2 linked regions of the Undibacterium parvum genome follow. The protein of the gene in region 1 interacts with the protein of each later gene in a pairwise test. Links are inferred from orthologs where the notes say so. Each region holds a gene or a part of one and is shown on either strand. Other genes may lie near its edges.

Region 1 (16,335 bases):
CGGTGAGATACGAGGCGTGATATTGTAAGAACCACCGAAAGTCACGCGCTTGGCATCTCCGCCTGAGCTGGACATACGGTAAATCTGCGGCCCGCCACTACGATCACTTAGAAAATAAATCGACTGACCATCGGCAGAAAATTGCGGCTCAGTATCTATTCCGCTAGAACTAGTCAATCTTTGCAAGCCGCTACCGTTGGCGTTCACAGTATAAATCTGCGTCAAGCCATCACGCGACAGGGATACCGCCAACTTACTACCATCAGGCGCCCATGCTGGCGCAGAGTTACTGCCCTTGTAATTGGCAACCACGGTGCGCTCACGGGTAATCAGGTTTTGCACATAGACCACAGGCTTTTTTGCTTCAAACGAAACATACGCGACCTTGGTGCCGTCAGGTGACCAGGCCGGCGAAATAATTGGCTCATTCGAGCGCAATGCAACTTGCACGCCTTCCCCATCAGCATCGGCAATCTCCAGACGGTATTGATTACCCGCCTTGGTAACATAAGCTACCCGCGTGGCGAAGGCGCCACGCACTCCGATTAATTTTTCATAAATATCGTCGGAAATTCTATGCGCGGTCAATCGCATATTTTCGGGCGTGCTTGCCAAAGCAAAACCAGATAGCGTGGAAGATTTAATGGTATCGAGTAATTTATAGCGCACATCAAAACGCCCATCGCTGAGTCTTTGTACGCTACCAACGACCAAGGCTTCGGCCCCACGTGATTTCAAGTCCCCAAAATTCACCGAAGTCGTTTCAGAGATAACGCCAACTCCGTCTATCAATTTAAAATAACCGCTGCGCGTCAAATCATCTTTAATGATGGCACTAAGCTGCTGAGTCGCCAGACCTTCATCCGAAAAACTGGCTACAGCTATCGGTATTTGAGTGGAACCTACACCGGAAACCTCGACGCGCAATTGTGCCTGTGCCGCAGTCGTAAACACTAATACGCTTAGCAATAGGCTCTTCAACATTAAGGTCTTCAACAATATTTTCATTAATCTATTCTTTCATGCGATGAACATACACAATACTTGCCGGCACCTCGCCAGACTTATCGCGTGGAAATGGCAATGATTTTTCTATTGCTTTCTCCACCGCCTCATCGAAGGCGGGCACGCCCGAGGACTTTAATTTACGAATAGCGCCACGCAGTGAGCCATCCGGCAATAGGTCGATACGATATTCTACGGTAGGATTATTACTTGAATTATCGCTGGTATTAAAAACTGTATTCGAGCGCACTTTGGCCGCAATACGTGCTGCGTAACTAGGATCGCCACGGTTATTTCCAGTCGATTTGGCGGCATCACCACTACCGCCGCTACCACTAGTACCGGCCTGCCCTGTCAGCCTACGCATATTTTCTTCATAGGCTTTATCGCGAGACGCCTGCTCTTTGCTTTTCTGCTTGGCCAGTTCGGCTAGTTTTTGCTTCTCGGCCTCGTCGAGCTTAGATTTCTCCGCAACTTTCTCAAGTTTTTTCTTTTGTTCAGCCAGTTTTTCTTTCTCCAGCTTCAAAGCCTTGTCCTTCTCCCTCTCCCTCTCCCTCTCCTGCTCCAGCTTTAATTCCTGCTCTTGCTTTTGTTTTTCTATACGTTTACGTTTTTTCTCTTGCGCCAAAGCGATTTCCGGATCTTCCAGAGGTTCTTCTTTAGTCACAATTTTTTCTGGTTTTGGGATCGTTTTTTCTGGCTCTAGCTGCATTTCAATTACTGGTAAAGGCGCGGCCTCGCGCGTTGTCATATCCCACACCTCAGCCTCGACTGCAGTCGATTCCTTATTTTGCCACTGCACACCAACCCAAAGAAATACGATCAACAGCACATGCACCATCGCAGCCAGAGAGATGGACTGCCATTGCACGGGCCGCTGCCCAATCATAGGCGACAAAGCTGTTAAAGAAGAGTTTGTCATGAGATTATTAGAGCTAGCCACATTCACTTAGTTCCATTTAGTTTTATCTTAAACTCAAAAAAGTGCGTTAAGGCAATTTTATCAATTGCTATTTGCATGCCTATCACACTTATATTTATAGTTAAGAAATTATATGTCAATTCATTTTTGTATCATTAATGAAAAGAAAAGGTGTAGTAGGCGTCTAGCGATGCTTCTGTACCCGACCGGGCAATTACACTGATACGTCGCGTCAATTGCCAGCTTAACTTAACCGCACCACTGGCATCTGACAAGCCTCTTTCCACTGATAATACCAAACCTGGCAGCAAACGCTTGCCAACACTCACTACCTGGTCTCCGGATGAAGATCCTACCGAGGTAGATCCTGCCACTGTCTGCGCTGGTAGTTTAGAGCCGCCACCGACATCGGCAGTGCCAATAGAAAATTCATCAAACCCTATACCCTGGACGATCTCACGCGGTACATTGCGACTCCCATCGCCACCAAAAATTGTACTGGCAGCCGACATCAGTAGACTCGCGTCACTGCCACCCAGTTGATTTGATCCGCGTCCCAGAACTAACCAAGACAATTTTTCCGCATCGGGTACCACCGGCTCGGACACCAGTCGTACTTGAGGCGAGGAAACGGTACCAACCACTTCAACACCAGCCTCGACTTCAAGACCGGTTCTTAAGGCGCGTATATTTAAACCAGGATTACTAGGAGAGCCTTGAAAATTCAAAATCCCTCGCTCTATATCCAATTGTTGACCGTATCCCTCGTAGACTCCGCCTACTGTTCGTATCGACCCTGTCGCTTGTAGTGGCGAGCCATCGCTACTGCGCAAGCGTATGCTGCCCGCCAGGCCAGTATCTAAGCCACTACCGGTGAACACAAAGCGTTCCCCCATATCAAAGTTAACATCTACCCGCGTCTTGATGGCTTTTTTCTCTTCACCAGCGCTATCCGCTTGCGCTTTGCTTGCGGCACCACGTTTGACGATGACGTCACTGGAGAGGCTAGGTGGCGGCGATTTAGGCAACTTAAAGTAGGCGCCATCGGTAGTGATATTGCCGACCAAAGCCCAGATATCGCTAGTTTGCTTAATACTGGTCTCACCACTGACGACCAGCCAACGATCTTTACGCTGCAAGACTGGAAATTTCTGAAATTTTGCTTCTATACTACCGCTTTGCTTGCTCCAGTCTATCTCCCCTGCTGCATTAAATTCGCCTTTTTGCCCTAGCCACTTGGCGTCACGAAACTTCGCATGCTGCGGCATAGTAGTAATTTTATTAGTAAACTGTAGTTGCTTAAGCTTTAGTTGCTTTTCATCCAACTGCGCACTGAGTATGCCATTTGGTAACAGCAGCCCCTCCGATGCGAAGGCGACTTCCAGATCGCGGCCATCTATCTGCGCCTGATATTTTGGCGCTGAAAGTATACCCGCCAAACTTGCATCCACCAGCAATTTACCTTTGAGCGCTAAGCCGGGGTTTAGCCAAGGCCCCAGCCATTGCAGATCAGGCACGTCAGCATTGAGCCTACCTTCAAGAGCAGCATTGCTTGCCAGTACCCATCGTTCATCTTTCTTGCTCACTTGAGAATTTGCATTCAAATGCCAATTTCCCAGGAGTTTTCCAGAACCATCTAATTTCAAGGAAAGGCGTTCAGCATCGGTACCCGCTATCAAGCCCCCCAGCGCCAGGCTAAGTTGCAGCTCTTTCATTTCCAGAGCTAAAGGCTTACCAGTCCCATCAACATCTCGGACTCGCACATCGCCACTCTGTCTCTGCAAGTTAAGTTCACCACGTATGTTATCTTTTAGTTGCAGATCCCAACTGACCCCAACTTGCAAATCCCCATCGACGGCCGACTGCGGCTTAACTAAGTTGACCAGCTCCAATACTTTAAGATGATCAATTTTTCCGCGGGTTTTCATCTGGCCTGGTGTCCATTCAAATTTTTCCAGCGCCAGGCTTCCTAAGGCACCGTCAAATTGCGCAGATCCCAGCTTAAGTAATTGCGCGCCGGCCTCGATACTCATCGGTGTAGCCAACTTTAGATCTGGATGTCCGCTAATACTTAAGCGTTCCAATTGGCCCGCCCATATTGGCGGTTTACTCTGGTCCATCTTCACGCCACCGCTTGCATTTAACTGCAACTGACGTGCGGCATTAAAACGCAAATTTCCATCGATCTGATGTAGCTCGCGCCTTCCCTTAATCGTCACTGAGGCTTGTTCCGCCAACAACGGCAATTTAACTGTTTTTTTATGCTCAGCGGATTTCACCGCATTAGCCACACTCTGCTCTAGTTGGGCATTATCCGAGTTAGTTTTAGTTCGAATTTCTTGCACCTGCAACTGCGCGTTAATGCCACCCTGCAGGGCGTTTTCCAGATCGATATCCGCACTCAATTTTGCCAGGTGTAGCTGCTTTTCTATTCCCAAGCCCTGCGCCGCGATATGCAACTTAGCCGATGGATCGGATATTTTCCCGTGTAATTGCAGCTCCGCTTGCGCACTTCCAGTCAGGTTGATGTCTAGCAGGCTAGACAAGGCCGGCAAATCGGGTGCATCGAGTTTCAGTTGCAGACCGTCTTTCCCGCTACCCCATATGCCCTGTCCGCTGATGCTATTTTTACCCCAGTGCAAATCCATTTTTGATATTTCTAAGGCCGCACTTTCCAATAAATTTAACTGCAGCACGCCGGACAAAGGCTGGCCTGCATAACTCCCCTGCAAACGTGGCAACTGCACTTGCAAGGACAGCTTAGTTTGCAACTGTCCGATTACTGAAAGATCTGCATCAATATTTCCAGTTGGGCCAGCGATCCAGCGTGCCGGATCAAAGCGTCGCAATTCACCTTGGAAATTAAATTTTTGCTTATTTGAAAAACTAAATTCGCCCTGCCCTCGCATTTGTGCACTACCTGAAAGAAGCTCAAATTTCTCCAACTTCAGCACATCTGCGGCGTCGTTTAAATGATAACTGGCCTCGGCGTTCAAACTGGCACGCGGCTCAGTTAAGCGGGTTTGCAGCGTCAAAATTGTGTCGCCCTGATTTGTGTCGCCCTGATTTGTGTCGCCCTGATTTGTGCTGCGAGTTTGTGCTTGTAGGCTTCCGGATATATTGCTCGCTTGAATATGTTTGTCTATTTGAGCCAAATTAATTCCAGACAGATCAAAGCGCGATTCAATCAAAGGCAAGCCAATTGCGGCTAATTGTATGCGGGCGTTTCCACTCACTTTGCCATTGCCTGGCAATTTTAACTGCGTCCCTTTGAGTTCTATCAAACTTTGATCCCAATGCAGATCAGAGTCGAATGACAGCAAAGGCAAGCCCTGTTGATCTATCCTGGCCGGCTGAGTATTTTCGATAGCGATATGACCGATCAAGGCTAACGGCGGCATCACCACTGCCGGTTTTTTTTCTGCAACGGGTCTTACTTGCTGAGCCGATAAATTTGCACGAACATGCAGAAGTGCCTGTGGCGCTGAACTGGCAAAGTCAGCAGGATTCAAGCCTGCGATATCGGCATGCAAAGAGCGTATAGGCTGACTAGCAAATGGCGCCAGCACAGTCTCGAAACCACCTTGCAAAACAGCGTTTTTGGCTGAAATCGGGTTCTGCGCAGCTTGATCCGCAATGGCCTTGCCCTGCAGAGATAATTCCAGCAGTGAACCCTGCGCACTACCCTGTATGCCTAAATTTGGCATAGCTGGATTGAGTTGCCCGCGATAGCTAAATTCTCCTTTTAGCTTAAAAGGCTTACTCGTCTGTATCACGGTTTGCAATTGCAAAGCCCCCCAGGGAGAGCTTACAGCGCCCGCTATTTTGTGCTGGAACTCAGTCGTGTTCAGACTTGCTGTGATCGCAGTCAATTTCACGATCGCATGCTCATTGCCATCGGGCAGCAGATCAGCGATCAATAGACTACCAATCGCAGCGCTCTTAACATGTAGCGCTATTGGCAGTTGCAAGTTTTCTGGTATTTGCGTAGGGGTTGGATCGGGCGCACTGGCCAATTTAATCGACGATACCTGCAGCGTCTCTAGCTCTAGCTGCCTGTGTAATAAAGCCCAAGGACTCCACTCCAATTTGATGCCGCTCGCTTTGAACTTGCTGGTAGTATCAATATAAGTAAGTTCGTCTATCTGTAACTGTCGCGCCAGACTACCGTTGATACCGGAGATGCTTAAAGCGCCGCCACTGGTATATTGCGCCAACTGCAGTATTTTTTTAGTGCCCGACTCTGTCGCACATAGCCCGATGAACGTAACCATTAATACGCTGATAAACAAGCTCAGCAGCAAAGCGAATCTTATTAAGTAGCTCGGTAAGTTCGACCAAATTTCCTGGCCACTAGCGCGTCCTTTTTTCTCCCGCATCGCGGTCTTCACCTCAACGCTGACCTCGTTCTCTTTTTGGGTTTCGGGAGTGATTTGCGCGCTACTCATACTAATTCACTCAATTAAAATGCGATGGCAATAGAAAAATCTATCGCAAATTTTTTCTTCTTGGCGGCGTACGCAAGATCCAGTGCGATAGGGCCGGCCGGTGTCATATAGCGTGCGCCTACGCCATAAGCTTGCTTGCCACTAAAATCGCGCCAGGTATCTGCTGCATCGCCGACATCCATAAAAACAGCGCTGCCCCAACTAGCATCTATCCAATGCACGTATTCGGCGCTGGCGACCGACATCACGCGACCACCAGTGACGCCCGTTTCGTGTTGTATGCCCAAGCTTTGGTAAGGATAGCCACGCACCGTCGTACTACCGCCGCTACGAAATAAATAATCCTCGGGAATACCATCCGAGCCTTCAGAAAAAACCTGGCCCAACTCAGCACGCAAGATGATGCCATCGCGCGCGCCCACCGGTATCCAACGTTGATATTTTCCGTAGGCACGAATAAAGCGTTGATCAGAAAAAACTGCCTTTTCTGAGACCGCCAAATCGAATAAGGCGATCTGGCCTTTACGCGGCGCAAAATTATTATCCACATCGCGCCAGGTCCACCCTATAGAAGCGACCAGAGCACGATTTTTTTCGGCAAGTTCACCGTCCAACTGGCTGGTTTCGAAAGTTAGATTCAGACCAAGGCGCTGCTCCAATTTATTTTTTGTCGTGGTGCGTTTTATTCCCATTGCCGTACGGGTGGTGTCGAGGCCGTTCAAAGCAGTGTGATCATTCAAGACGCCGAAGGAATCTAATTGATTACCGGCGGTCGGTGGCAAATAAATATCGGCATAGGCAAGCTGTCGCCTTTGCTCAATTCTGAGGGCGCTACGCAAATCCCAGGCGCGGTCAAACAGGTGTCTATCTCTATACGTCAATTCAGATCTAAAACCCGTATTCGTACTATAACCAAGGCCCAGCGCAACATCACGTGCGCGACGCTCAATCACGCTGACATCCAAAGGCACGGCCTCGGGCGTGCTGGAATCTGGGTCGACACTCACCGCCACGGTAGAGAAATACGGCGAGTTTTGCAGCACCCTTTGAAACTCAAGCAAACGCTCCCTTGAATACGGCTCGCCAGCCTTGGGTGGTGAGTAACGGTCCAGCAACCAACTTGGGTAGCGCTGCAATCCCGTGACCGCCATTTCTCCAAGTATGAAAGGGGGGCCGCTAGCAACCGCCACATCCAATACCGCTGTATATTTTTCTGCGTCTATGGTGGCGCTGCTGTCTTCAATTTTTGCGCCTGCATAGGATTCATCCCGTAGATTATCCAGTAGCTTGATTTTCGCACGGCCCCATTCGGCATCACGAAAAGCAGTGCCTTGCGGCAGCAACCATTTTTTGATCAAACTATCACGGCGTGCGACTTCTTTAGCTAACCCGGCATTCACCGCATCAGCCAAAGCTCCGCTAAACTGAATATTAAAAGACCGCACCGTAGTGCGTTGCCCTGCATCGATATTGACCAAAATCAGCTTGGCATTGTCACGTTCTTTTTCGAATTTGACGACAACAGAAAAATATCCCTCGGTTGCAAGAATCGACGAAATTGCATTGCGTATTCTTTTTAAGACGCCCGGTGTCAAAGTAAGGGCATCGGCAGATTTGGATAGTTCAGGGATGTGCTCGACCAATAGACCTTGCCACTCATCATCGGCTTGCCCTATTCGAAAACGTGTCAGCTTGGAGTTCGCACTGAGAATTTGGTCTTGTTCCAGGTCTGGATCAGCCTCGTCTGCAGTTGGCGTTAAGCTCGCAGTTTCATCTGCTTTTTCTGCATTGAAGATGGGGGGTACGTTGTCCGCGCTGCTACTTTCTGGCGGCGCGGCTGCCAGCGTGAATGGCATAGACCAAACCTGGCTGCTTGGCACAAGCAACAACAAAGCAGCTGTATAAGCGAAAACACGCAAATATGTCACTTGGTCGCCAACCCTACCCTATTGATGCCCAACTTTTTGGCTTCAGAAATAACTTGTATCACTTCATCATATTTTATTTCATTATCGGCAGATACCAGCACCGACAACTCCGGCTTAGCTTCATGATATTCGCGTAATTTTTGCATCAATTGTTTGCGATTGGCAGCTGTCTCTTTGGACTCTTGCTTGCCGTTACCATTACTACTACCGCGGGTGTTGAGGCTAATGGTGGCGGAAGCATCAGGGCTAAGCGAGATTTCTATGTAATCGGAAGGAGGTTGGGTAGACTGTCCTGCGGTCGGTAAATTGATTACGCTAGGGTTGGTCATCGGTGCCGCCACCATAAAAATTACCAGCAGTACCAACATCACGTCGATGTAGGGCACCACATTGATCTCGGCTTTGAATTTACGTTTACGTTCGCCACGCAGAGTACTCATGCAATCTCATTCACTTTCATTTTGCGTCGACTGTTAACGTGATTGTCTTTGTAAAATATTTGAAAACTCTTCAATAAAAGTTTCAAAATGAATCGCCAATCTATCAATTTCATGGGTGTAACGGTTATACGCCAATACCGCCGGGATCGCCGCAAACAGGCCGATCGCAGTAGCGATTAAAGCTTCGGCGATCCCAGGAGCGACCGCTGCCAAGGTCGCTTGCTGAACATTCGCTAAACCGCGAAACGCATTCATGATGCCCCACACAGTACCAAACAAACCGACATATGGCGAGACAGAACCTACCGAGGCAAGGAAAGACAAATGGGTCTCGAGGGTATCCATTTCACGCTGGTAAGCAGCGCGCATGGCACGGCGTGCGCCATCTAACATGGCACCGGGATCCATTGTGGTTTTGGTGATCGCCTTGACCTTGTGGTATTCGTTCATGCCAGCCTCAAAAATACGCTCTAGCGCACCAGTCTTAGCCTGATTATTTCTATGATTGGAGGACACCACCTGATATAACTCGACCAAACTACCGCCCGACCAAAAATTGCGTTCAAACTCTTCCGTTTGGGCGCGTGCTTTTTTCACCGCAAACATTTTGCTGAAAATATAGGTCCAACTGGTGAGAGAAACCCCTAACAGCAAGAGCATCACTAACTGCACCAGCAAGGAAGCATTGGTGATGAGGGTAATAAAGGAAAGATCTTGAGTAACGGTCATGGCGGGATTTTCTTTTTTACTGAAATAACGAATAAATAAATCAAAAATACGGCAAAAAATTTGCCCTGTATTATAGGGAAATCATTGCCAAAACTGGTTCAGGTATGGCGCTAGGGCGCAAGCTCAGCGCATCGACACAGCCAACCTTGATCTTGCCGCTGCACAGCAAACGATCGCCGCACCAAGCCTCTTGAATGAACTGCACCGAGGCACGTCCTAAACGCTCAACGATCACCGCGATCCTGATTTCATCGTCGAGTCTGGCAGGTGCATGATACTCGACTGCCGTCGATTTGACGACAAACATAGCCTGATGCTGCGCCAGCATCTGCTGTTGATTGACACCGGCCGCGCGCAGCCATTCGGTACGGGCCCGTTCAAAAAATTTCAGGTAATTGGCATAGAAGACGATGCCTCCGGCATCGGTATCTTCGTAATACACCCGCAGCATCCAGTTAAACTCTTCAGGCATCATCATTTATCTACATTAAGGGGGAGTATCATCGATTTTCGAGCTAAGGCCAGCATAGATACTGCGCAGTTAAAATATACTCTACTCCAGTATTAACAATAATCAGGGAACATTCCGGCGTACATTCAGCGGTCCGAAACCCTGACAGGTTGGCATCATCTCTATGTAATTAATATTCACATGCGGCGGTAAAGTCGCGATCCAATAGGCGGTCTCGGCAATATCGACGGCAGTCAGGGGAACGGTACCTTCGTAGACTTTAGCTGCGGCCGCATCGTTGCCACGAAAACGCACATTGGAAAACTCGGTGCCACCACACAAGCCAGGCGCGATATTGGTGGTGCGGACCCCGGTGCCAGCCATGTCGGCACGTAAATTTTTAGTAAATTGCTCGACGAATGCCTTGGTCGCGCCATACACATTGCCGCCCGGATAAGCAGTAGACCCGGCGATCGAGCCTATGTTAATGATCATGCCGCTATTGCGTGCCACCATTTCAGGCAAAATCGCGCGCGTCACCATCACCAGACCTTTGGCATTGGTGTCTATCATGGTTTCCCACTCGTCCAGCGAGGCCTGATGCGCCAACTCGGTACCCAAGGCCAAACCGGCATTATTGATCAAGACGTCAATCTGCTTCCAGTTGGCGGGCAAACCGGCCAGCGCCTTGCTAATCGATGCCTTATCGCAGACATCCATGGTCACTGGCAACAAATTCGCGCCCAATTCCTGCTGCAGACTGCTCAGACGCTCTGCGCGTCTGGCGCTGGCGATCACCATGTGTCCGTGCTGCACGAACTTGCGCGCCATTTCCTCGCCGAAACCTGAACTTGCTCCTGTAATTAAGACGATCATGGCACACTCCACTAAAATTAATAATCATAGGACTTACGCAAAATCGCCCCAGCGTCGTTGCACTCGCCTTGCCGTACTAGCGTAAGTCTTCGGCGGCACGCCTAGCTGGAACAATTTTTCGCAAGCCCTAAATTAATGTAAAAAAAACAAATAAATCGTATTTTAAGATATTTCAAAAATGAGCTGGGATTTTGCGATACTCGCTCTAACTATTCCCGTGCCGTCTGAAATACGCGATCAAACCAGCGGTAGAGGCATCCAGATTCTCGTCATAAGCTTGATCGCCATTAATCGCTGGCAATAGGCGATTCGCCAATTGTTTGCCCAACTCCACGCCCCATTGATCGAAGGAATTCAAACCCCAGATCACGCCTTGCACAAAGACTTTATGTTCGTACAGCGCCAGCAACATGCCCAACTGAAATGGATCCAGGCTAGGCATCAATATCGTGGTCGAAGGCTGATTGCCGGCAAATACTTTATGCGGCAGTAATTTGGCGATACTCGCCTCGTCCAAGCCGGCCGCACTCAGCTCAGTGCGCGCTTGCTGTTCGGTTTTTCCAAAAGCCAGAGCACCACTTTGTGCCAGACAATTTGCCAGCAAGGGGGCTTGATGTCCGGGCAAAGGATAATCGCTGGAAGCGGTCACCACAAAGTCGCAAGGTATCAGCCAACCGCCTTGATGCAGCAACTGAAAAAACGCATGTTGGCCGTTCACACCGATCTCACCCCAAACGATAGGGTTAGCACGACAACTCAAGGGCTCACCATCCCGATTGACGGTCTTGCCGTTCGACTCCATCTCTAGCTGTTGCAAGAAGGCGGGGAAATGCCGCATCGATTCGTTATACGGCAAGACTGCACTGGTTTCCGCGCCTAGAAAATTAGTATTCCAGACCGAGATCAGCGCCAACAACACTGGCATGTTTTTCTCTAAGGGCGCCGAGCAAAAATGCTTATCCATGGTTTCAGCGCCTTCCAGCAGACGCTCAAAACGGCTCATGCCTATCGCCAGTGCCACCGACAAACCTACCGCAGACCACAATGAATAACGACCGCCGACCCAATCCCAGATTTGCAGAATATTTTGATCAGGAATGCCGAACTCGTGCGCCTTATCTGGACTGGAAGTGACCGCAATAAAATGTTTGGCAACCGCCCACTCTTCCATCGCAGCAGCCATCAGCCAGGTGCGCGCAGTATGTGCGTTGATGCTAGTTTCTTGTGTCGTGAAGGTCTTTGAGGCGACGATAAACAAGGTGGTGCGTGGATCAAGTTTTTCTAATAAGGGTGCTAAGTGCGCACTATCAAGATTCGATACATAGTAAAAATCGATACCAGGGTGCTCGGTCGCGGCGAGCGCGCGCGTCACCAGTTTAGGCCCAAGATCAGAGCCTCCGATGCCAATGTTGACCACGTTTTGGATCGCGTCACCCTTAAAGCCACGCCATAAACCACTGCGCACCCGCTCGACGATGTCGCGCATCTGCTTGCGCACCGCACGCACCTGCGGCATCACATCATGTTCGGCATTTGGAAATGGCGTAAACGCGGTATGCCGCAAAGCGGTATGCAGTACCGCCCGTTGTTCACTGACATTAATTTTCTCACCGGCAAACATTCTATCGCGCCAACCAGCCACATCGGTACTGCGCGCCAAAGCCAGCAAGTCATCCAAGACCGCCGCATCGATTCTTTGCTTGGAATAATCGACCAGCAAATTATCCAGTTCTAGTGAAAAACGGCTAAAACGCTGAGTATCAGCCGCGAATAAATCGCGCAAATGTTGCTGCTCAAGTCTGGCTTTATGCGCCAGCAGAGTTTGCCATTCTGGAGTGAGTGTCAGATTCATAAAAGCGATAAAAGTTTAGTCAGTAAGCTTAATCAGCGAGTAGATTTGCCAGCGCCACGTACTGTTCAAGTGGGATAGTTTCTGCACGCAACTGAGGGTCAATCCCAACCGAGAGCAACTGTTCTTCGGTAAACATACCGGCGACACAATTGCGCACTACCTTACGTCTTTGCGAGAAGGCCTTGGTCACCACTTGCTCCAATTTACGTACATCGCAGGCTAGACGGGTGGCTTTAGGGATCATGCGTACGATCGCAGACTCCACTCTGGGTGGCGGGTCGAATGCAGTTGGCGGTACCACAAACAAAAGGTCCATGTGATAACGCCATTGCAGCATCACCGATAAGCGGCCGTAGGCTTTACTACCCGGCTCGGCCACCATACGCTCTACCACTTCTTTTTGCAGCATGAAGTGTTGATCCTCAACCAAATCAGTAAATTCGGCCAGATGAAATAATAAGGGGCTGGAAATATTGTAAGGAAGATTGCCGACGATACGCAGTTTTTTCCCGGCCGCGACGGGCAAGGCAGCAAAATCGAATTGCAGAGCATCGCCCTCATGCACGATCAATTTGGCAGGATCAAAACTCTTTTTCAGACGCGCGACTAAGTCCCTATCAAGTTCCACCACATGTAAAGTCGTCAGACCAGCTAGCAGTAAGCGTGTCATGGCTGCCAAACCTGGGCCTATCTCGACCATGCTTTGATCTGGCTGAGGATTGATGGCCGCGATGATGTTATTGAGTACCAATTGATCAGTTAAAAAATTCTGACCGAAGCGCTTACGTGCGATGTGTTTCATGGATAATTTTCTTGTTGTTTTTTATAGGACTAGCCTAAATCTAGACTTGCCGATGCACCATCTGTGCAGCCATTCTGAGCGCCACGAGCATGCTACCGGCATCAGCATGACCGACCCCGCGCTTACTCAGATCAAGCGCGGTACCATGATCGACCGAAGTACGTATCAATGGCAAACCCAAAGTGATATTGACACCGAGTCCAAAACTGGCGTACTTCAAAACCGGTAGACCTTGATCGTGGTACATCGCCAGCACACAGTCGGCATCTTGCAGATATTTTTGTTGGAACAGCGTGTCGGCAGGATAAGGGCCTAGCACGTTCAAGCCCAAGCCTTGCGCTGCCGCGATCACTGGACTGATGACATCAATTTCTTCGCGTCCCAGATAGCCATTTTCACCGGCATGCGGATTCAAGCCGGCTACCAAAATACGCGGCTGAGCAATGCCAAATTTAGTCTGCAAATCATAGTTGATGATTTTCAGAGTATTGAGTAATTGCTCAAACTCGATTGCTGCAGCAACTTGTTTCAAGGGTAGATGCGTAGTCGCCAAAGCCACTCTCAGAGGCTGCGGCACACTAGCAGATGCCTCACAGGCCAGCATCATGACGACTTGCCCGGTGCCGGTTTTCTCAGCGAAATATTCGGTATGCCCAGTGAACGCGATGCCAGCATCATTGATGGTGCTTTTTTGCAGCGGCGCGGTGACGATAGCCTGACACCATTTTTGCTGCACACTTTCGATGGCGACGTCGAGCGTCTGCAATACCGCACGGCCATTGCGTGGATCGAGCTGCCCGGCGATAACATGGGCGTCGAGCGGGCAATCGAGCACGGTGATTTGATCCTTGCCGCAGCCAGGCAAGCCGTTGTAGTGTAGCGCCTGTTGCGAGACCCCCATCAAACGTATTGAGGGATCGATTTCATGAGCTAGCATGGCTAAATAGGCCGCATCGCCCAACAGTACCGGTCTCAGCTCATGCCGCAATTGCCAAGCCGCGCGCAGCGATATCTCTGGTCCTATACCGGCAGGTTCCCCTACCGTGATAGCGATCACCGGGCGCTGTTGTGACATTATTTATCGTCCAGACGAAATTCAACATAGGCGCGGTCGCGCAATTGGCGCAACCAGTCTTGCAGAGCTTCGTCGGCTTTGCGTTCGCGCACCGCCTGACGCGCCGCCAGTCGTTTTCTATCCTTGGACACGTCGTCGGTCTTGCGCTCTAGTACTTGTATCAAATGTACGCCGTAAGGTGACTCGACCGGCTCACTGATCTCGTTAAGCGCCAGCTTATTCATGGCTTGCTCGAACTCCGGCGCGGTATCGCCAGGGAAGACCCAACCTACATCACCGCCTTTAGACGCCGACAAATCATTGGAAAAAGTTTTCGCCAAGTCTTCAAAATTGGCAGCCTTATTATCCAGGCGTTGCTTAAGCTCTACCAATTTACGCTTGGCCTCGGCCGAACTGACCACCTGGGTCACTTTAATCAAAATATGGCGGACATGAGATTGCTGAGGAGCGTCCACCGCTGTAGCAGCGCCAGCCGCACGTTTTCCGAGTAGTTTAACCAGATGAAATCCATTTGCGCTACGCACAATTTCAGAAACGCCGCCGACCTTGGTTTTATTGATGGCATCGATAAACAATTGCGGCAAGCGATCTTGTTCGCGCCAGCCTACATCGCCCCCTTTTAAGGCCTCAGGTCCATCGGAATACGTCGCTGCGAGTTTTGCAAAATCTTCACCAGCTTGAATTTTTTTCAAAACTTCTTCAGCGCGCGCGCGTTTTTGTGCGATCACTTCGGGCGAAGCATTTTCAGGGAGTCGGACTAAAATTTGCGCTAGATTTAACTCTTGTTGACCACCTACGGTTTTTTCTTCGGCCGCGAGGAAGTTATCGACTTCTAATTCAGAAATTTGGATTTTGCTATCGACTTCACGCTCACGTATGCGCTGCATCAGGATATCTTCACGAATTTCCTCACGGAAACGAGCAAAGGGTGTGCCCTCACGCTCGACCTGATTTCTAAATTCCTGGATAGACATCTTGTTTTGTTCTGCCAGGCGCTGCATAGAGCGATCCAGCATCACATCGTCGACCCGAATTCCGTTTTCTTTGGCCAATTGCAACTGAGTACGATCGACGATCATGCGCTCCAGCAATTGTTTCTGTAAGTCGATACGATTTGGCAAAGCCGTACCTTGAGCGGCCAGACGTTTCTCTACCGAGCGTAGACGCTCATTGAGCTCTTGACGCGTAATCACTTCATCATTCACCACCACCACGATGCTATTGACCACTTCCGCTTTGGCATTTTTACTCGTAGCTGGCGTCGCCGTCACTAAGGGCTTAAACAAAGGCGCTTCGGTGGCGTTCGTTTTAAACTGAGCCCAAGCCGAATTCGATGCCAGCAAAGATACAGAGACCGCCAAATAAATAATTCTTTGATTCATGGGCAAGATGTGTCGCATAGTGATCCAAATTTCATGTTAAAAACGAAGGAGTGCTTGAAGCGCCACCCCTCCCATCACCAGAGTCTGGTGAAAGCTGCAATATACACGCTAATTAATCGGTTGATAACCCGATATGCCCTTTCTCAGGGCGTCCATCGTATTCGACCCCAACTTGGCCAAACCGTTCAGTTCTAACTGTATCGAAATCCCGGTGGTACTGGTGGAGGTGGCGGTCACGAATCTTTGTGCCAAGACCCGAAATGACCAACAATCCTGTTTGTACTCAAAGCCGGCCAAACCTTCGATCAATTTATTTGTTTGCAAAGAAAAATTACTCCGCCCCACCATATACCAGCGATCCGCCACCGGCCATTGCATAGAGATATCAATCTGCTTAACCTGATTATCCGGTGTCACTTTGTCGC
Region 2 (16,106 bases), 990 kb from region 1 along the record:
TGCCTTGGTGCGTCAGGCGGCAAGTCCCGTACGCTGGGTTGAGACGGTGCAGAAAATTGGTGCCAGCGGTGTGACTCACGTCATCGAGTGTGGTCCTGGTAAGGTTTTGGCTGGCTTGACCAAAAGAATTAATGCAGAGTTGGTTGGGGAGGCTATGTTTGATCAGGCTTCACTGGATAAAGTAATGGAACTTCTTAAATGACACAAGCAATCACACAAGTAATGACAAATCAACTGAGTAATCAGGTCGCACTGGTCACAGGCGCCTCGCGCGGCATAGGTAAAGCGATTGCGGTGGCGCTGGCGCGGGCTGGCGCTACTGTGGTTGGTACTGCCACCTCGGTGGCGGGTGCAGAAGCAATTTCAGCCTATCTGAAGGAAATCAATCCTGAAGCGGGTAAGGGGGTCGCCTTCGACGTCAATGACGTGCCGCGTTGCACTTCCCTCATCGATGAAATTCAAAAAGAATACGGTAGCTTGTCTATCCTGGTTAATAACGCTGGCATCACTCAGGATCAATTGGCGATGCGCATGAAGGATGAGGAATGGGATAGCGTGATAGCGACCAATCTGAGTTCGGTCGGGCGTCTGTCGCGCGCTGTGCTGCGCGGCATGATGAAAGCTAGGCATGGTCGCATCATTAATATCACGTCGGTAGTCGGTTCTTCCGGCAACCCTGGTCAGATGAACTATGCAGCGGCCAAGGCTGGTGTGGCGGGTATGAGTCGCGCTTTGGCGCGTGAGATCGGCAGTCGCAATATCACGGTCAATTGCATAGCCCCTGGTTTTATCGATACGGATATGACGCAAGCGCTGACGGATGATCAAAAATCAGCTATTTTGCAACAAATCCCTATGGCGAAACTGGGTAAGCCCGAGGATATTGCCGCTGCAACTGTTTTTCTTGCTTCGGCAGAAGCGGGGTATATTACGGGAATTACCTTACATGTGAATGGCGGCATGTATTTGTGTTAATGTTTTTTTGAGCGCGTTTTCTGAGAAAATCAAAGGAATTAGCCGAAGATATTCTTGGAAAATGCAAATTTGCTTTTTTCGCGCGCAGATCTGCTAAAATGCGCGCACTTTCTGTAACCACCACTGGAGACACATATGTCCGATATCGAACAACGCGTTAGGAAAATCGTCGCTGAGCAACTGGGCGTCGCTGATGCTGACATCAAGATTGAATCATCTTTCGTAGATGATCTTGGTGCAGACTCACTCGACACAGTAGAGCTCGTGATGGCACTCGAAGATGAATTCGAAATGGAAATCCCTGACGAACAAGCTGAAAAAATCACTACGGTGAAACAAGCGATCGACTACGCTACAGCACACGTCAAAGCCTAATTCAGACGCATCGTTTAAATCCAGGAGAAACGCTTGAGCCTTACGCTTAAACGTCGCGTAGTAGTTACTGGTCTTGGTTGCGTGACCCCAGTCGGCAATAATATTGCCGACACATGGGGAGCAATCACCGCAGGCAAGTCCGGAATTGCAGCGATTACCAAATTTGATGCCACTCCCTTCACCACGCATATTGCTGGCGAAGTCAAGGGCTTCAATATTGAAGAATACATTCCCGCTAAAGAAGCTCGAAACATGGATACTTTTATCCATTTCGGCATTGCAGCTGGGATTCAGGCCTTTCAAGATAGTGGACTGGTAGTCAACGACGAAAATGCCGAGCGTATTGGCGTTGTGGTCGGCTCTGGTATGGGTGGCTTGCCTTTGATTGAAGATAATAAAGATAGTCTGACCGCGCGTGGTCCACGCCGGATTAGTCCTTTCTTTGTTCCTGCTTCAATTATTAATATGGTTTCCGGTAATTTATCGATCAAATTTGGACTGAAAGGTCCTAATCTGGCGATTGTTACTGCTTGCTCAACTGGTTTGCATTGCATAGGTTCGGCCGCTCGTATGATTGAGTACGGCGACGCTGATGTGATGCTGGCTGGCGGCTCTGAATCTACTATTTCACCGTTGGGTTTGGGTGGCTTCGCTTCTGCCCGCGCCTTATCTACTCGCAATGACGATCCGACTACTGCATCCCGACCATGGGATAAAGATAGAGATGGTTTTGTGATGGGTGAGGGTGCTGGTGTGATGGTGCTGGAAGAGTATGAGCACGCCAAAGCCCGTGGCGCAAAAATTTATGCCGAAGTTTTAGGTTTTGGTATGAGTGGAGATGCTTATCACATCACCACCCCTACCATCGATGGCCCACGTCGCAGTATGCTCAATGCATTGAAAAATGCAGGTCTCAATCCTGATCAGATTAATTACCTGAATGCACATGGCACGTCCACGTCCTTGGGTGATAAAAATGAAACGGACGCGATTAAAGCGGCTTTCGCTGATCACGCATATAAGTTGACGGTTAATTCGACCAAGTCGATGACAGGACACTTATTGGGTGGTGCTGGTGGTTTGGAATCTATTTTGACAGTGCTGGCACTGCATCATCAGGTTTCTCCTCCTACCATCAATATCTTTAATCAAGATCCTGAATGTGATCTTGATTATTGCGCTAACACCGCAAGAGATATGCCGATTACCTATGCGATGAAAAACAATTTTGGTTTCGGCGGTACTAACGGCACCTTGATTTTTGGTAAAGTGGCATAGTTTGAACTAGTTTGAGAATCAAATAAGCTGACCGGGGTTTTGGTCGCAATCCGGCACTTCATTTTTAAGTAAATCGAAGTGCCGTTTTTTATTCTGCGCACTCAAGTGAGGGACTATGATGAGCTCTAAGTCGACTTCCATGGCCCTTGCGATGACGTTGCATCCATCACGCGTCTTGCTGTGGTTGGTGTTGCTGATGTTCGTGCTTGCTAATGCAGCGTGTGGTTTTACACTCTATCATCTGAATTTGCTTTGGTGGTGGAAAACCCTGTTGCTGATTCTGGCGTTGGGGCTTAGTACTCTGGCCTTGCTCAAATTTATTCGGGGGCGGCGCAGTGTGTATCTGGAAATATCCGACTCGGGCGGCATCATAGTGCGCCAACTCAATGCGCAGAGTGAACCGGGATCTTCAGTGACAGCGAGTTCGGATGTGCAGAGTAGCTACTCTGAGTATGTGTTGATCTTGCATTTACGCCTGACAAGCGCTGCAATCATGGTCATTCCGGTGCTGCGTGATAGCCTCAGTGCGGACGACTTTAGAAAATTGTCTATTGTGCTGCGCTGGATGGCGGCACATGCCAATGATGAACAAAGTCGCATTCTTGAGGATGCGACTGGGAACTTTTGAACGGGCATCCGTGTCTACTGAATACTTAGCGTATTTGCGATGTGCTGGATTGTCGTTTCGGCGAATGAACAACATGGGAAAGTGTGAGTGACGACAGAACGCGAAATTGATCAACTCCTAGTCGAGCGGGTCCAGCGTGGCGATAAAAAGGCATTTGAGCTTCTAGTTTCCAAGTATCAAAGGAAATTAATGCGGCTCGTGTCTAGGCTCGTCCACGATCAGGCTGAGGCCGAAGACGTGGTGCAAGAATCGTTTATCAAGGCGTATCGCGCTTTGGCCAATTTTCGCGGTGATGCGGCGTTTTATACTTGGTTGTATCGCATCGGCATCAATACGGCGAAGAACCATTTGGTCTCGCAAGGGCGGCGCGCGCCGACTTCGACCGATGCCGATATCGAAGAGGCGGAAACTTTTGTCGACGCCGATGGACTAAGAGATATGAACACGCCAGAGTCTCTGCTGGCAAGTAAGCAGATCGCAGAAACGGTCAATGCGGCGATGATGTCGCTGCCGGAAGAGTTGCGCAATGCCATATCGCTGCGTGAGATAGAAGGAATGAGTTATGAAGAAATTTCCGAAGTCATGCTATGCCCGATAGGGACGGTACGCAGTCGCATTTTTAGAGCGCGCGAAGCAATTGCGCAAAAATTGCGCCCCTTGCTGGGGACGAACTTGGATCAGCGTTGGTAAGCCGAGACAAAAAGCCGCGCGGCATTGACAAAATTAGCACTATTTGCAGTATTTGAAGTGATGGCAAGACCTTATTTGGACCAGATCATGAAAACAGAAAACACCCATTATCAAAGCATTTCCAGTTTGCTTGATGGCGAACTCAGCGATGCGCAATTGGATGCGGCCTTGGCGAGCTTGGCCGATCCGCGCCAGCGCGATGCGCGCCAGGCATGGGATGTGTATCAACAAATTGGCGATGTGCTGCGTTCGGACGATCTGGCGATGCCATTGAGCCCAGATTTTTCCGCAAAATTTTCTGCTTTGCTCGATGCCGAGCCAGTCTTGCTGGCACCGCAATTACGCGCCGATGTCAGCATTAAGCCTGTTGCTGCGAGTTCAGCGATCAAGCAAAGTATCGCCCGTTATATGGCGATGACGAGTATGGCGGCGGCTGCCGCTGTGGCGTTTTTGATGGCGCCGCAAATTATTCCTTTATTCAGCGCTCCCTCGACCACGGGCATGCAAATGGCCAGGCTCAACGTGCCGACGAATGTGCCTGCCGGGACGCAAAATTCTGGCGTGCAGCTGGCTTCGAATCAGCTCAGTTCTGAACCTGTCGCCCAGAGTGAAAATCAAATCGAGATGCTGCGTGATCCGCGCTTAGATAGTTATTTACTGGCGCATCAGAAATTTTCGCCTTCTATGGCTAATGGCCCGCAATATGTGAGCCGTGCCAATGTAGTTGCAGCGGCTGCGCCCGCCAGCGAGAAATAAGTGACTATGGCTTTACCGTCATTCAAATCGCGTTGGTGTCTGCTCGCCTTAATCGCCATGCTGAGCGCCATGCCCGCTTTGCAGGCGCAAGCAGCGGACACTCAAGAAATCCAGGCGACTTTGCGTAAGGCGCAGACTGCTGCGCAAAAACTTAATTATTCCGGCACCTTCATCTATCAGCAAGCCAATCAAATTCGCACCTCGCGTATTTTTCATATTGTCGATGCGCATGGCGAGCTAGAAAAGCTGGAAATACTCGATGGCAAGCCGCGCGAATATCTGCGCCGCAATGATGAAGTAAGCTGCTATTTGCCTGAGAGTAAAACCGTGCAAGTAGAGAAGAACGTCACGCAAGAGGTTTTTCCTGCTTTGCTGACGAATAATTTAAGCAGCCTGCCCGATTTTTATAACATCAAAAAAAGTGAAGTCAGTCGGGTCGCCGGTTTGGCTTGCCAGACCCTCAGCTTAGAGCCTAAAGATGCGCTGCGCTATGGCTATCGACTCTGCATAGAAGCAGCGTCGGGCCTACTGCTCAGAGCGCAGACCGTGAATGCCAAGCAAGAGGTGATAGAACAAATCGCCTTCACGCAAGTGGCGATCGGTGAGGTCGACAAAACCCATCTGAAACCAAGTTTTCCAAATACTGCGCAATGGCAGCTTGAAAATCTCACGGTGCAGGCCAATATTAATTCTGGATGGACGGTGAAGTCGCTGCCAGCAGGCTTTAAAAAAACCCGTGAAATGCGCCGCTTGATTCCGCTCTCGGCTGCCGCGATTGCCGCCAACGCGGGTTCGACAAAAGCCGACGCGACCAAATCGCATCAGGTGGTGCAGATGATTTTTTCTGATGGTATATCGAGCATCTCTGTATTTATTGAGCCAGATACGGGCAGTCGTACCGAGGGCAATTTACAGCAGGGCGCGATGACGATCATGGGTAAACGTCAGGCCGATCATTGGCTGACGGTGGTAGGCGAAGTACCCTTGGCAGCGATTAAACAAGTGATTAACTCGATAGAATTTAAATCTAAGTGAGAAAGAGTCAGACGATGAAAAAATCTCAGTTTTTTGTGAATGCGAAAAGTGTTTCAACTTTGTTTTCTACGCTCTTAACGACGGCAGTCTTGAGCGCATCTATGGTCGTGCTTGCCCCTGGCGTACTAGGTTTGACGCCGTCCGCAATGGCCGCCAGCGTTGCCGGCTTACCTGATTTTACTGAGCTGGTCGAAAAAACAGGCCCGGCCGTAGTGAATATTCGCACCACCGAAAAAGTCATGCAAGGGCAAGCCATGCCGGGCATGGAAGACGAGCAGATGCAGGAGTTTTTCCGGCGATTCTTTGGCGCGCCTATGCCTAAACAGGCACCGGCACCAAAAAACCGCAAAGCACCGCAACAGCAAGAAGAGGAAGTGCCACGGGGAGTTGGTTCTGGTTTCATTATTTCGCAAGATGGCTATGTGTTGACCAACACCCATGTGGTGGATGGCGCCTCTGAGGTCTACGTTAAATTGACCGATAAACGCGAATTTAAGGCCAAGGTCATCGGTGCCGATAAGCGTACCGACGTTGCCGTATTAAAGATAGAAGGCGGTAAATTGCCGCGTCTAAATATCGGTGATTCTGAAAAAATTAAGGCTGGCGAGTGGGTCATTGCCATCGGTTCACCATTTGATTTAGATAATACTGTCACTGCCGGTATCGTTTCTGCTAAGGCACGTGACACTGGTGATTATTTGCCGCTGATACAAACAGACGTGGCGGTCAATCCAGGTAATTCCGGCGGTCCTTTGATTAATATGCGCGGTGAAGTGATAGGGATTAACTCGCAAATTTATAGTCGCTCTGGTGGTTATATGGGGATTTCGTTTGCGATTCCTATCGATGAAGCGATGCGCGTGGTCGAGCAACTGAAGTCTTCTGGCAAGGTGACGCGTGGGCGTATCGGCGTGCAAATCGGCGAGGTTTCTAAAGACGTCGCTGAGTCTATCGGTCTGCCTAAGGCACAAGGTGCCTTGGTATCACGGGTAGAGTCCGGTGGTCCTGCCGAAAAAGCTGGCTTGCAAGACGGCGACGTGATCTTGAAATTTAATGGCGTCGCAGTCGAAAAATCGAGTGATTTACCGAGAATGGTCGGTGTGACTAAGCCCGGTAGTAAGGCCGTCGTTTCGGTCTGGCGTAAGGGCGCGGCGCGCGAAGTGACGGTCACTATCGCCGAAGTCGAAGCAGATAAATCGGCGCAGAAAGCAGATAAAAAATCCAAGAAAGAGCAAGCCTCCAATGTTCTGGGTATTTATGTTTCAGACTTGAGCGATGCGCAAAGAAAAGAAGTGCCAGGCGGGCAAGGCGTGGTGATAGACACGGTTGATGGTGCCGCGGCACAGGTGGGGTTGCGTGCGGGTGACATCATCTTGACGATGAATAATGCCGACGTTAAAGATGCCAAGCAGTTTGCCGCTATGCTGGCCAAGCTCGACCCTAAGAAGGCGGCAGTGTTGTTAGTACGGCGCGGTGATGCAACGCAATTTGTGCCGATACGTCCACAGGCACAGTAAAGATTTGCCTCGTAGAGAAAAAGCTGCCCGCCAAAAATGCGGGCAGCTTTTTTTATTCTGGGAAAGTCTAGGCAGGATTTATAATGTCGCCTTACTGGCGCGCCTGTAAATCCGTGTTTTAGGCATACTGCGGTAGGGTATATTTGCAATGCGCACGATCTATATGCGCAAAGTCATGGTTTTATTTTATTTTTAGGGGAGTATCCCCATTTATGTTTTTTTGGGGCGAGGTATTTTTAGGATGAACCAGTTCACACTTTATTCGCGCAGTTATTGCCATCTGTGCGATGACATGCTGCAGCAATTGCTGCCTTACCAGGCGCAGTATGCCTTTGAGATTAAAGTCATCGATCTCGATACCGAGGCGAGCCCAGAATTGTTGGCGATCTACGATGAATTGGTGCCGGTCTTGCTGGGCCAAAAAGAGGGTGCCGAGCCGCAACAAATCTGCCACTATTTTTTAGATGCAGTAAAACTGAAAGCTTTTTTTGATGAGTAATTTGAATGCGAATTTTGGTGAGTAAGCACGATGACTAAGACTGAATTAGTTTTTTCTATGGATGCTTACGCCGGCGAGTTGATCTGCGGCGTGGATGAAGCCGGACGTGGCCCCTTGGCGGGGCCGGTGATGGCGGCAGCGGTGATCCTCGATCCTGCGCATCCTATCGCTGGTTTGCGCGACTCTAAAAAATTGTCCGAAGCCAAGCGTGATCTGCTTGCGATAGAAATCAAAAAATATGCTTTGGCGTGGGCCGTGGCCGAATGTTCAGAGCAAGAAATCGATGAGATTAATATCTTGCAAGCGAGTCTGCTGGCCATGCGGCGTGCCATCGAGGCCTTGGCGGTGACGCCGACTTTGGCCTTAATCGATGGCAATCGTTGCCCCGTCATGCTGCTGCGTGCAGAAGCGATCGTCAAAGGCGACGATAAGGTGGCGGCAATTTCAGCCGCGTCCATATTGGCCAAAACGGCGCGTGATCATAGATTGGCGGAGCTGCACTTGGTTTATCCGCAGTACGCTTTGGATCAGCATAAAGGCTATCCGACCGCCTTGCATCTGGCGCGTTTGCGCGAGCATGGTGTCTCTCCTATCCACAGAAAATCTTATGCGCCGGTAAAGGCCTTGCTGAAGTGATGAAAACAATTAGCTCACGCGATAACCCGCTGTATAAAGAACTCAAGCATCTTGCCACTAGCTCGCAGGCACGCCGCAAATCGGGTCGCACCTTACTCGATGGGGTGCATTTATGTCAGGCCTATCGCCAGCACTTAGGCGAGCCGCAATTGTGTATCGTCTCCGAAAGTAGCGCCCAGCATCATGAAGTGGCACCTATGGTGGCACGCTGCCTGGCGGCGGGTACGCAAACGATTTGCATGCCCGATGCGCTGTATCACGCCTTGAGCCAGGTCGAGCATGGGGTAGGTTTGATGTTTATTGTCGCTACGCCTAGCCCTGAGTTCCCGGCGCAACTCTCGCATTGCTCGGTGGTGCTGGATAATTTGCAAGATCCGGGCAATCTCGGTTCTATCTTGCGCAGCGCCGCAGCGGCTGGCATCAAGAATGTCTTTTGCAGCATAGGTACCGCGTTTGCCTGGTCACCGAAAGTGATGCGGGCCGGCATGGGCGCGCATTTTCTGTTGAATATTTTTGAAAACGTGAACTTGCATAGCTTGCTCGCATCCGCCACGATCCCGGTGCTGGCAACCAGTTCGCATACATCGCAAACGATTTATCAGGTCGATTTGAATCAACCGGTAGTCTGGTTGTTTGGGCATGAAGGCCAAGGTGTGGCGGACGATTTGATGGCGATGGCCACACACACGGTGACGATACCGCAACGTCCCGAGATAGAGTCGCTCAACGTGGCAGCCAGCGCGGCGATTTGCTTCTTTGAGCAAGTGCGGCAAAGCCAATAAGCGGCTTAGAGAAAACAGTAAAACACGCAGTAAAAATAGGACTAAAGCGACATACTCCCCTAAAAAAAAGTTTCCCTAAATTGCTTGCGCACATAGATCATGCGCAAGCGGCTAGGTGTAAGGAAATACACTGGGGGAGTATCTCTTGTGTGACATGCAAAGAGGGGTGTAGCTCCAGCTCTTTAGTAAATTTTTATATCCGATTTAATCTCTTGCAAGATGGTGGTGGCGATCTCTTCTATCGACTTGGTGGTAGACGATAACCAACGTATTCCTTCACGCTTCATCATTGCTTCGGCTTCGTTGACCTCGTAGCGGCAATTCTCTAGCGCCGCATATTTACTGCCGGGGCGACGTTCATTACGGATTTCGGACAGGCGCTCTGGTGCGATGCTTAGTCCAAACATTTTCGCTCTAAATTCTGGCAGTGCTGAAGGCAGGCGGCCGCGCTCGAAATCGTCGGGGATTAAAGGATAATTGGCGGCCTTGATGCCGTATTGCATCGCCAAATACAGACTGGTCGGTGTCTTGCCCGAGCGCGAAACGCCGACCAGGATCACATCGGCAGTCGACAGATTCTTATTCGATTGTCCGTCGTCATGTGCCAGAGAAAAGTTAATCGCCTCGATGCGATTTTTATACTCTTCACTATCGGTAATATTGTGGCTACGTCCTACCGTGTGCGTCGATTTCACGCCCAACTCTTGTTCCAGCGGCGCCACGAAGGTCTGTATCAGATCCATGTGCATGCCTTTTGACTTAAAAACCACATCGGCCAACTCGACTTGCACCAGGGTGGAAAAAACGATGGGGCGACTGCCTTCGGCGTTAAAGGCGTCATTGATCTTGCGTGCCGCTTCATGCGCCTTGTCCAGGGTGTCGATGAAGGGCAGACGAATTTGCTTAAATTTCAAATCAAACTGGGTCAGCACCGAGTGGCCGAAAGTTTCAGCGGTAATGCCGGTACCATCGGAGACGAAAAACACGGTGCGATTGGCAGAAGGAAGTGGAGCTTGTTTGATGTCTGGCATGAGAAATGTCGTGTAGGTGTAGTGAGAGAGATGAAAGTGAGATGAAAAGAATTTATCGCAAAACCGAAGAAAAAGAGGGTAAATCCTTTTCTAGTCTCGATAAATTTGCTTTACACAATGTAAAATGGCGCAACAGCAGCGGACTCTGGCATCTAGAATAACAAAAAAAGCCGGACAGGCGAAGCAAGAAAATTGCAGCTCACAGATTTCTTACCATCAAAAAGAGGTTGTTATGTCCAACGCAATAAATACCGAGGCTAGTATTGATACTACGTACGTCGCTTTATTTGAGCATTTACGCATGACGGATGTTGAATCCGTCGGCGGTAAAAATGCCTCATTAGGCGAAATGATTAGCCAATTGGCTAACGCAGGAGTGCGGGTTCCGGGTGGCTTTGCCACTACGGCGCAAGCCTTCCGTGACTTTTTATCGCATAGCCAAGACGGTGGCGCGCCACTGGCGCAACGCATTGCCGACCGTCTCGTTACGCTAGACATCGAAGATGTACGCGAATTGGCCAAAGCCGGTGCCGAGATCCGTCAATGGATCATAGAAACACCGTTTCAGCCACGTCTACAGAAAGAAATCGAAGAGTTCTACAACAAACTGGTGGCCGATTCGAGCGCCGAGATGTCGTTCGCAGTGCGCTCTTCGGCCACCGCCGAAGATTTGCCAGACGCGTCTTTCGCTGGTCAACAAGAGACTTTCTTGAACGTCGTCGGTATCGACAATGTGCTGGAGGCAATGAAACATGTGTTTGCCTCGCTGTACAACGATAGAGCGATTTCCTACCGCGTACACAAAGGTTTTACCCATGCTGAGGTCGCTTTGTCGGCCGGTGTGCAGCGTATGGTGCGTTCCGATTTGGGCGCGGCTGGTGTGATGTTTACGATAGACACCGAATCCGGCTTTAAGGATGTGGTTTTCATCACATCTAGCTATGGTCTGGGCGAAACGGTGGTGCAGGGTGCGGTCAATCCGGACGAATTCTATGTCCACAAGCCTATGCTGGAATTAGGTAAGTTGCCTGTGATCCGTCGCAATATCGGTTCTAAACTGATTAAGATGGAGTTCACTGGTGAAGCCAAGGCTGGTCGCTCGGTAAAGACGGTCGACGTGCCGGTAGAAATGCGTAACCGCTATTCTCTCGATGATGCTGAAGTGGTTGAACTGGCAAAATACGCCGTGATCATCGAGAAGCATTATGGTCGCCCTATGGATATCGAATGGGGTAAAGATGGTCGCGACGGCAAGCTGTATATTTTGCAAGCGCGTCCTGAAACCGTAAAGTCGCAACAAAAATCGACCGATGCCCAGCAGCGTTTCCGTCTCAAAGGTACCGGCATCGTGCTCGCTTCGGGTCGTGCCATTGGTCAAAAAATCGGTGCTGGTCGTGTGCGTGTGATTCACGATCCGTCTGAGATGGAGCGCGTACAACCGGGCGACGTGTTGGTGGCGGATATGACTGATCCTAACTGGGAGCCAGTCATGAAGCGCGCTGCCGCGATCGTGACGAATCGTGGTGGCCGTACTTGCCATGCTGCGATTATCGCGCGTGAACTGGGTGTGCCTGCGGTGGTTGGTTGCGGTGATGCGACTGATACGCTGAAAGACGGCATGCTGGTCACCGTATCTTGTGCAGAGGGCGACGAAGGTAAAATTTACGACGGTTTGATCGAGACCGAAGTGACTGAGGAAATTCGCGGTGAATTGCCGAAATTGCCTTTGAAGATCATGCTCAACGTTGGCAATCCACAACTGGCGTTTGATTTCCAGTCTGTGCCTAATGAAGGCGTTGGTTTGGCCCGCTTAGAATTTATCATCAACAACAATATCGGTGTCCATCCAAAAGCGATTTTGGAATATCCGAATATCGATCCAGCCCTGAAAAAGGCGGTTGAATCGGTAGCGCGTGGCCATGCCTCGCCAAAAGCGTTTTACGTCGATAAATTGGCAGAAGGCGTGGCAACCATCGCTGCTGCATTCTGGCCGAAAAAAGTCATCGTGCGTTTGTCAGACTTTAAATCCAATGAGTATAAAAAACTCATAGGCGGATCGCGTTACGAGCCGGATGAAGAGAATCCTATGCTCGGTTTCCGTGGCGCAGCGCGTTATCTGGCATCCGATTTCGCCGAGTCTTTTGAGATGGAATGTCTGGCCATGAAGCGCGTGCGCAACGACATGGGTTTGACTAACGTTGAGATCATGGTGCCGTTTGTGCGTACCTTGGGCCAGGCGCAAAAAGTGGTCGATTTGCTGGGGCAGAACGGATTGAAACGCGGTGAAAATGGCTTGCGTCTGATCATGATGTGCGAAGTTCCTTCTAATGCTATTTTGGCTGAGCAATTCTTAGAGCATTTCGATGGCTTCTCTATCGGCTCTAACGATCTAACTCAACTCACTTTGGGCTTGGACAGGGATTCTGGCATGCCTTTGTTGGCAGCAGACTTTGACGAGCGTGATCCTGCAGTATTAGCCTTGTTGTCGCAAGCGATTGCCGCTTGCCGTAAGCTCGGTAAGTACGTTGGTATTTGCGGCCAGGGGCCATCGGATCATCCGGATTTTGCGGCATGGTTGATGAAAGAGGGCATAGAAACCATTTCTCTGAATCCTGATTCTGTGATCGACACCTGGAAGCAATTGGCTGCTTTGGCAAATAAATAAGTCAAAATTCTAGCGTTATGCTTGAATAAAAACGCCTTCATGTACTGCATGAAGGCGTTTTTTAGTTTCTAACTTTGCTTTTTTATATAAATGCGCTAGACTAAACGCATAGCAATAGTGATAAGAAAAAGATTAAAAACTTCGAAAATAATTCACAGAAAAACCCTCGTTCATCTTCTCAGATGGCGAGGGTTTTTTTGTGAGCAGATTACCGATGACTAATTATTTTTAATGATAGAAACTGTAGAAGTTAAACCAAGTTAAATTGCGTTGAGTTAACTTAATAGCCAAGGAGAAATCTAAACTATGAATGCATGGATGAGTTGGTTGGCGCTAGCCGCTGTGGTCGTGATACTGGAGCTATTTACCGGTACCTTTTATTTGCTGATGATTTCCATCGGTCTGGTGGCTGGTGCCGTGATCGCGCTACTGGGTGCCGGCACAGAGATGCAAACCTTGAGTGCAGCCTTGGTCGGTGCCTTGGCGACTGTGTTACTACATAAGAGTAAATATGGCTGGCGTGAACGTCAGGATGCTAGCCGCAATCCAGATGTGAATATGGACATAGGTCAAAGTATCACGGTGCAGCAATGGCAGGATCAGGGCGGCGGTAAATTCACTGCGCGTGCCATGTATCGCGGTGCGATGTGGGATGTGGAGTTACAGCATTCGGCACCGGCTGCCGGCGTGTTTGTGATAGTAGAAATTGTTGGAAGTCGTTTAATGGTAAGACCGTCGTAATCAGGCGTAAAAATTTTGTAGTGTAGCTTTTATTGTCGTAAGAAATTAAAGGGAAATATTATGGAAAGTTTTGGAGGCGTCGCCTTTATTTTATTTATTTTAGCCATCGTTTTCGTGGTTAAGACTGTTAATGTGGTGCCACAACAGCACGCCTGGGTGGTCGAGCGTTTGGGTAAATATCATGCCACTCTGGGCCCTGGTTTAAATATCGTGGTGCCGTTTATCGACAGGATTGCCTACAAACATATACTCAAAGAAATTCCGCTCGATGTGCCGCCGCAAGTTTGTATTACCCGCGACAATACGCAATTACAAGTAGATGGGATTTTGTATTTTCAGATCACTGATCCTATGCGCGCCTCTTATGGCTCATCCAATTACATCGCCGCAATTACGCAATTGGCGCAAACCACTTTGCGCTCGGTGATCGGTAAGATGGAATTGGATAAAACCTTTGAGGAGCGCGATCATATCAACACCAGTATCGTCAATGCGATTGATGAGTCCGCTGCCAACTGGGGCGTCAAGGTGCTGCGTTATGAGATTAAGGATCTGACTCCACCGAAAGAAATTTTGCATGCGATGCAGGCACAGATTACCGCCGAGCGTGAAAAACGCGCCTTGATTGCCGCCTCTGAAGGCCGTAAGCAAGAGCAAATTAATATCGCGACTGGTGAGCGTGAGGCCTCAATTGCTAAATCCGAAGGTGAGATGCAGGCGTCTATCAATCGCGCCCAAGGACAGGCTGCAGCAATCTTGGCGATTGCCGAAGCCAGCGCGGAAGCCTTGCGTAAAACGGCGAGCGCGATCCGTGAACCCGGCGGTGCCGATGCAGTAAATTTAAAAGTCGCGGAACAATATGTGGCGGCCTTTAGTAACCTCGCCAAAACCAATAATTCTATTATCGTCCCCGCCAATCTGAGTGATATCAGTGGCCTGATCGCTGGTGCCATGCAGGTGGTTAAATCACAAAAACCTATCGATTTCCAAGGTACTAAATAGTGTCATTTGTAGGCGTAGGTAGTCGCAGACTTACGCTTGGGTAGTTTGCCTATGAGTAATAGCAGCAGAATTTAGCCGCAGGGTTGACTCACAAGAGTATCAAGATGCATGTCAGGTTTTAGCCTTCTAACCGTAGGCTAGAAAATGGCATGCATTTTTTTATGCCGGATAGAGCGGAATCAAAAATTGTCTAAAGCATGCGTATCAAGCTTCATAGTATTTAAGCCGCGAGCAGCGGCTTGCGCATCGATTTTTATCAGACCTCATGCCTTAAAAACAGAATTATATTTTTTAATGCGCCGCATGTACCAACTTTTGTAATGTGAAACATGAATTTCATAATGTGGGATTGACGTTGGGAATGCACAAATTATATTTATCATTTGAAGAAAATCAATTTCATAACATGGGATTTTGTATTTATCTTATTGATTTATAAGTGATAAATAATATTTATATGTCTTATATAAGACATTGCTGCTGTGCGGTAAATATTCTATTATTTCTCTTGAGCTTAGGTAATTGCATTTTTCTATAGAGAGATAAATCATGGCAACACGTGAACAACAAATTGCGGCTGTTCAGGAGGATTGGGATACGAACCCCCGTTGGGTCGGTATCCAACGTAATTACACCGCCGCCGATGTGGTTAATTTGCGTGGGTCATTGCAGGTTGAACATACTCTAGCGAAAAATGGCGCGATCAAATTATGGAGTTTGCTCAACAACACATCTTATTTGAATGCGCTCGGTGCCATGACTGGCAATCAAGCCTTGCAACAAGTAAAGGCGGGCTTGAAGGCGATTTACCTGTCTGGTTGGCAGGTGGCGGGCGATGCTAATCTTGCTGGAGAAATGTACCCGGATCAATCGCTGTATCCGGTTAATTCAGTACCCTCGGTAGTCAAGAGTATCAATAACTGTTTGGCGCGCGCTGACCAAATTCAATGGTCGGAGGGGCAAGGGGATACCGATTTTTTTGCGCCTATCATCGCCGATGCCGAAGCTGGGTTTGGTGGCGTCTTAAATGCCTTCGAGCTCATGAAGTCTATGATAGAAGCAGGCGCATCCGGAGTGCATTTTGAAGATCAATTGGCCTCGGTGAAAAAGTGCGGTCACATGGGTGGCAAAGTGCTAGTGCCGACCCGCGAAGCGATAGAGAAGCTCAATGCTGCGCGTCTGGCCGCTGACGTCATGGGTACGCCCACCGTTTTGCTGGCGCGCACCGATGCGGAGGCCGCAGATTTGCTTACCTCCGACATTGATGCGAATGACCAGCTATTTTTGACCGGTGAGCGCACTGTGGAAGGTTTTTATAAAACCACACCAGGCTTGCAGCAGGCGATCGCCCGTGGTCTGGCGTATGCACCGTATGCTGACATGATCTGGTGTGAAACGGCTAAGCCGGATCTGGAATTTGCCAAGGCCTTCGCCAAGGCGATACATGCTCAATTTCCGGGTAAATTATTGGCGTATAACTGCTCGCCTTCGTTTAA

The links.
Region 2: the proteins of ybgC (region 1) and acpP interact in binary tests that used the Escherichia coli proteins (3 or more experiments, as listed by UniProt). The link is inferred for Undibacterium parvum from one-to-one orthologs.

What each region holds. Positions count from the first base shown.
Region 1 is NZ_CP034464.1:3,126,870-3,143,204, reverse strand. Bases 8,244-11,202 are described here. They hold ybgC (tol-pal system-associated acyl-CoA thioesterase), read right to left. Parts: upstream 9,945-11,202; coding sequence 9,543-9,944; downstream 8,244-9,542. Other genes in these bases: pgi (glucose-6-phosphate isomerase), read right to left, coding at 11,005-11,202; EJN92_RS13705 (SDR family oxidoreductase), read right to left, coding at 10,047-10,799; tolQ (protein TolQ), read right to left, coding at 8,777-9,472; EJN92_RS13720 (ExbD/TolR family protein), read right to left, coding at 8,300-8,743. Also shown: Tol-Pal system beta propeller repeat protein TolB, read right to left, coding at 1-1,008; cell envelope integrity protein TolA, read right to left, coding at 1,013-1,927; EJN92_RS13730 (translocation/assembly module TamB domain-containing protein), read right to left, coding at 2,083-6,375; EJN92_RS13725 (autotransporter assembly complex protein TamA), read right to left, coding at 6,390-8,231; more of pgi, read right to left, coding at 11,203-12,651; 16S rRNA (adenine(1518)-N(6)/adenine(1519)-N(6))-dimethyltransferase RsmA, read right to left, coding at 12,680-13,453; 4-hydroxythreonine-4-phosphate dehydrogenase PdxA, read right to left, coding at 13,494-14,528; EJN92_RS13685 (peptidylprolyl isomerase), read right to left, coding at 14,528-15,928; EJN92_RS13680 (LPS-assembly protein LptD), read right to left, coding at 16,019-16,335.
Region 2 is NZ_CP034464.1:4,117,628-4,133,733, forward strand. Bases 1-2,730 are described here. They hold acpP (acyl carrier protein), read left to right. Parts: upstream 1-1,110; coding sequence 1,111-1,350; downstream 1,351-2,730. Other genes in these bases: fabD (ACP S-malonyltransferase), read left to right, coding at 1-202; fabG (3-oxoacyl-ACP reductase FabG), read left to right, coding at 199-975; fabF (beta-ketoacyl-ACP synthase II), read left to right, coding at 1,384-2,628. In the rest of the region: EJN92_RS18015 (protein YgfX), read left to right, coding at 2,747-3,256; RNA polymerase sigma factor RpoE, read left to right, coding at 3,344-3,946; EJN92_RS18025 (sigma-E factor negative regulatory protein), read left to right, coding at 4,034-4,702; EJN92_RS18030 (MucB/RseB C-terminal domain-containing protein), read left to right, coding at 4,709-5,737; EJN92_RS18035 (DegQ family serine endoprotease), read left to right, coding at 5,752-7,254; EJN92_RS18040 (glutaredoxin family protein), read left to right, coding at 7,496-7,753; rnhB (ribonuclease HII), read left to right, coding at 7,784-8,389; EJN92_RS18050 (TrmH family RNA methyltransferase), read left to right, coding at 8,389-9,171; posphoenolpyruvate synthetase regulatory kinase/phosphorylase PpsR, read right to left, coding at 9,354-10,202; ppsA (phosphoenolpyruvate synthase), read left to right, coding at 10,435-12,867; EJN92_RS18065 (NfeD family protein), read left to right, coding at 13,174-13,608; EJN92_RS18070 (SPFH domain-containing protein), read left to right, coding at 13,669-14,610; aceA (isocitrate lyase), read left to right, coding at 15,160-16,106. UniProt on the Escherichia coli protein: Carrier of the growing fatty acid chain in fatty acid biosynthesis.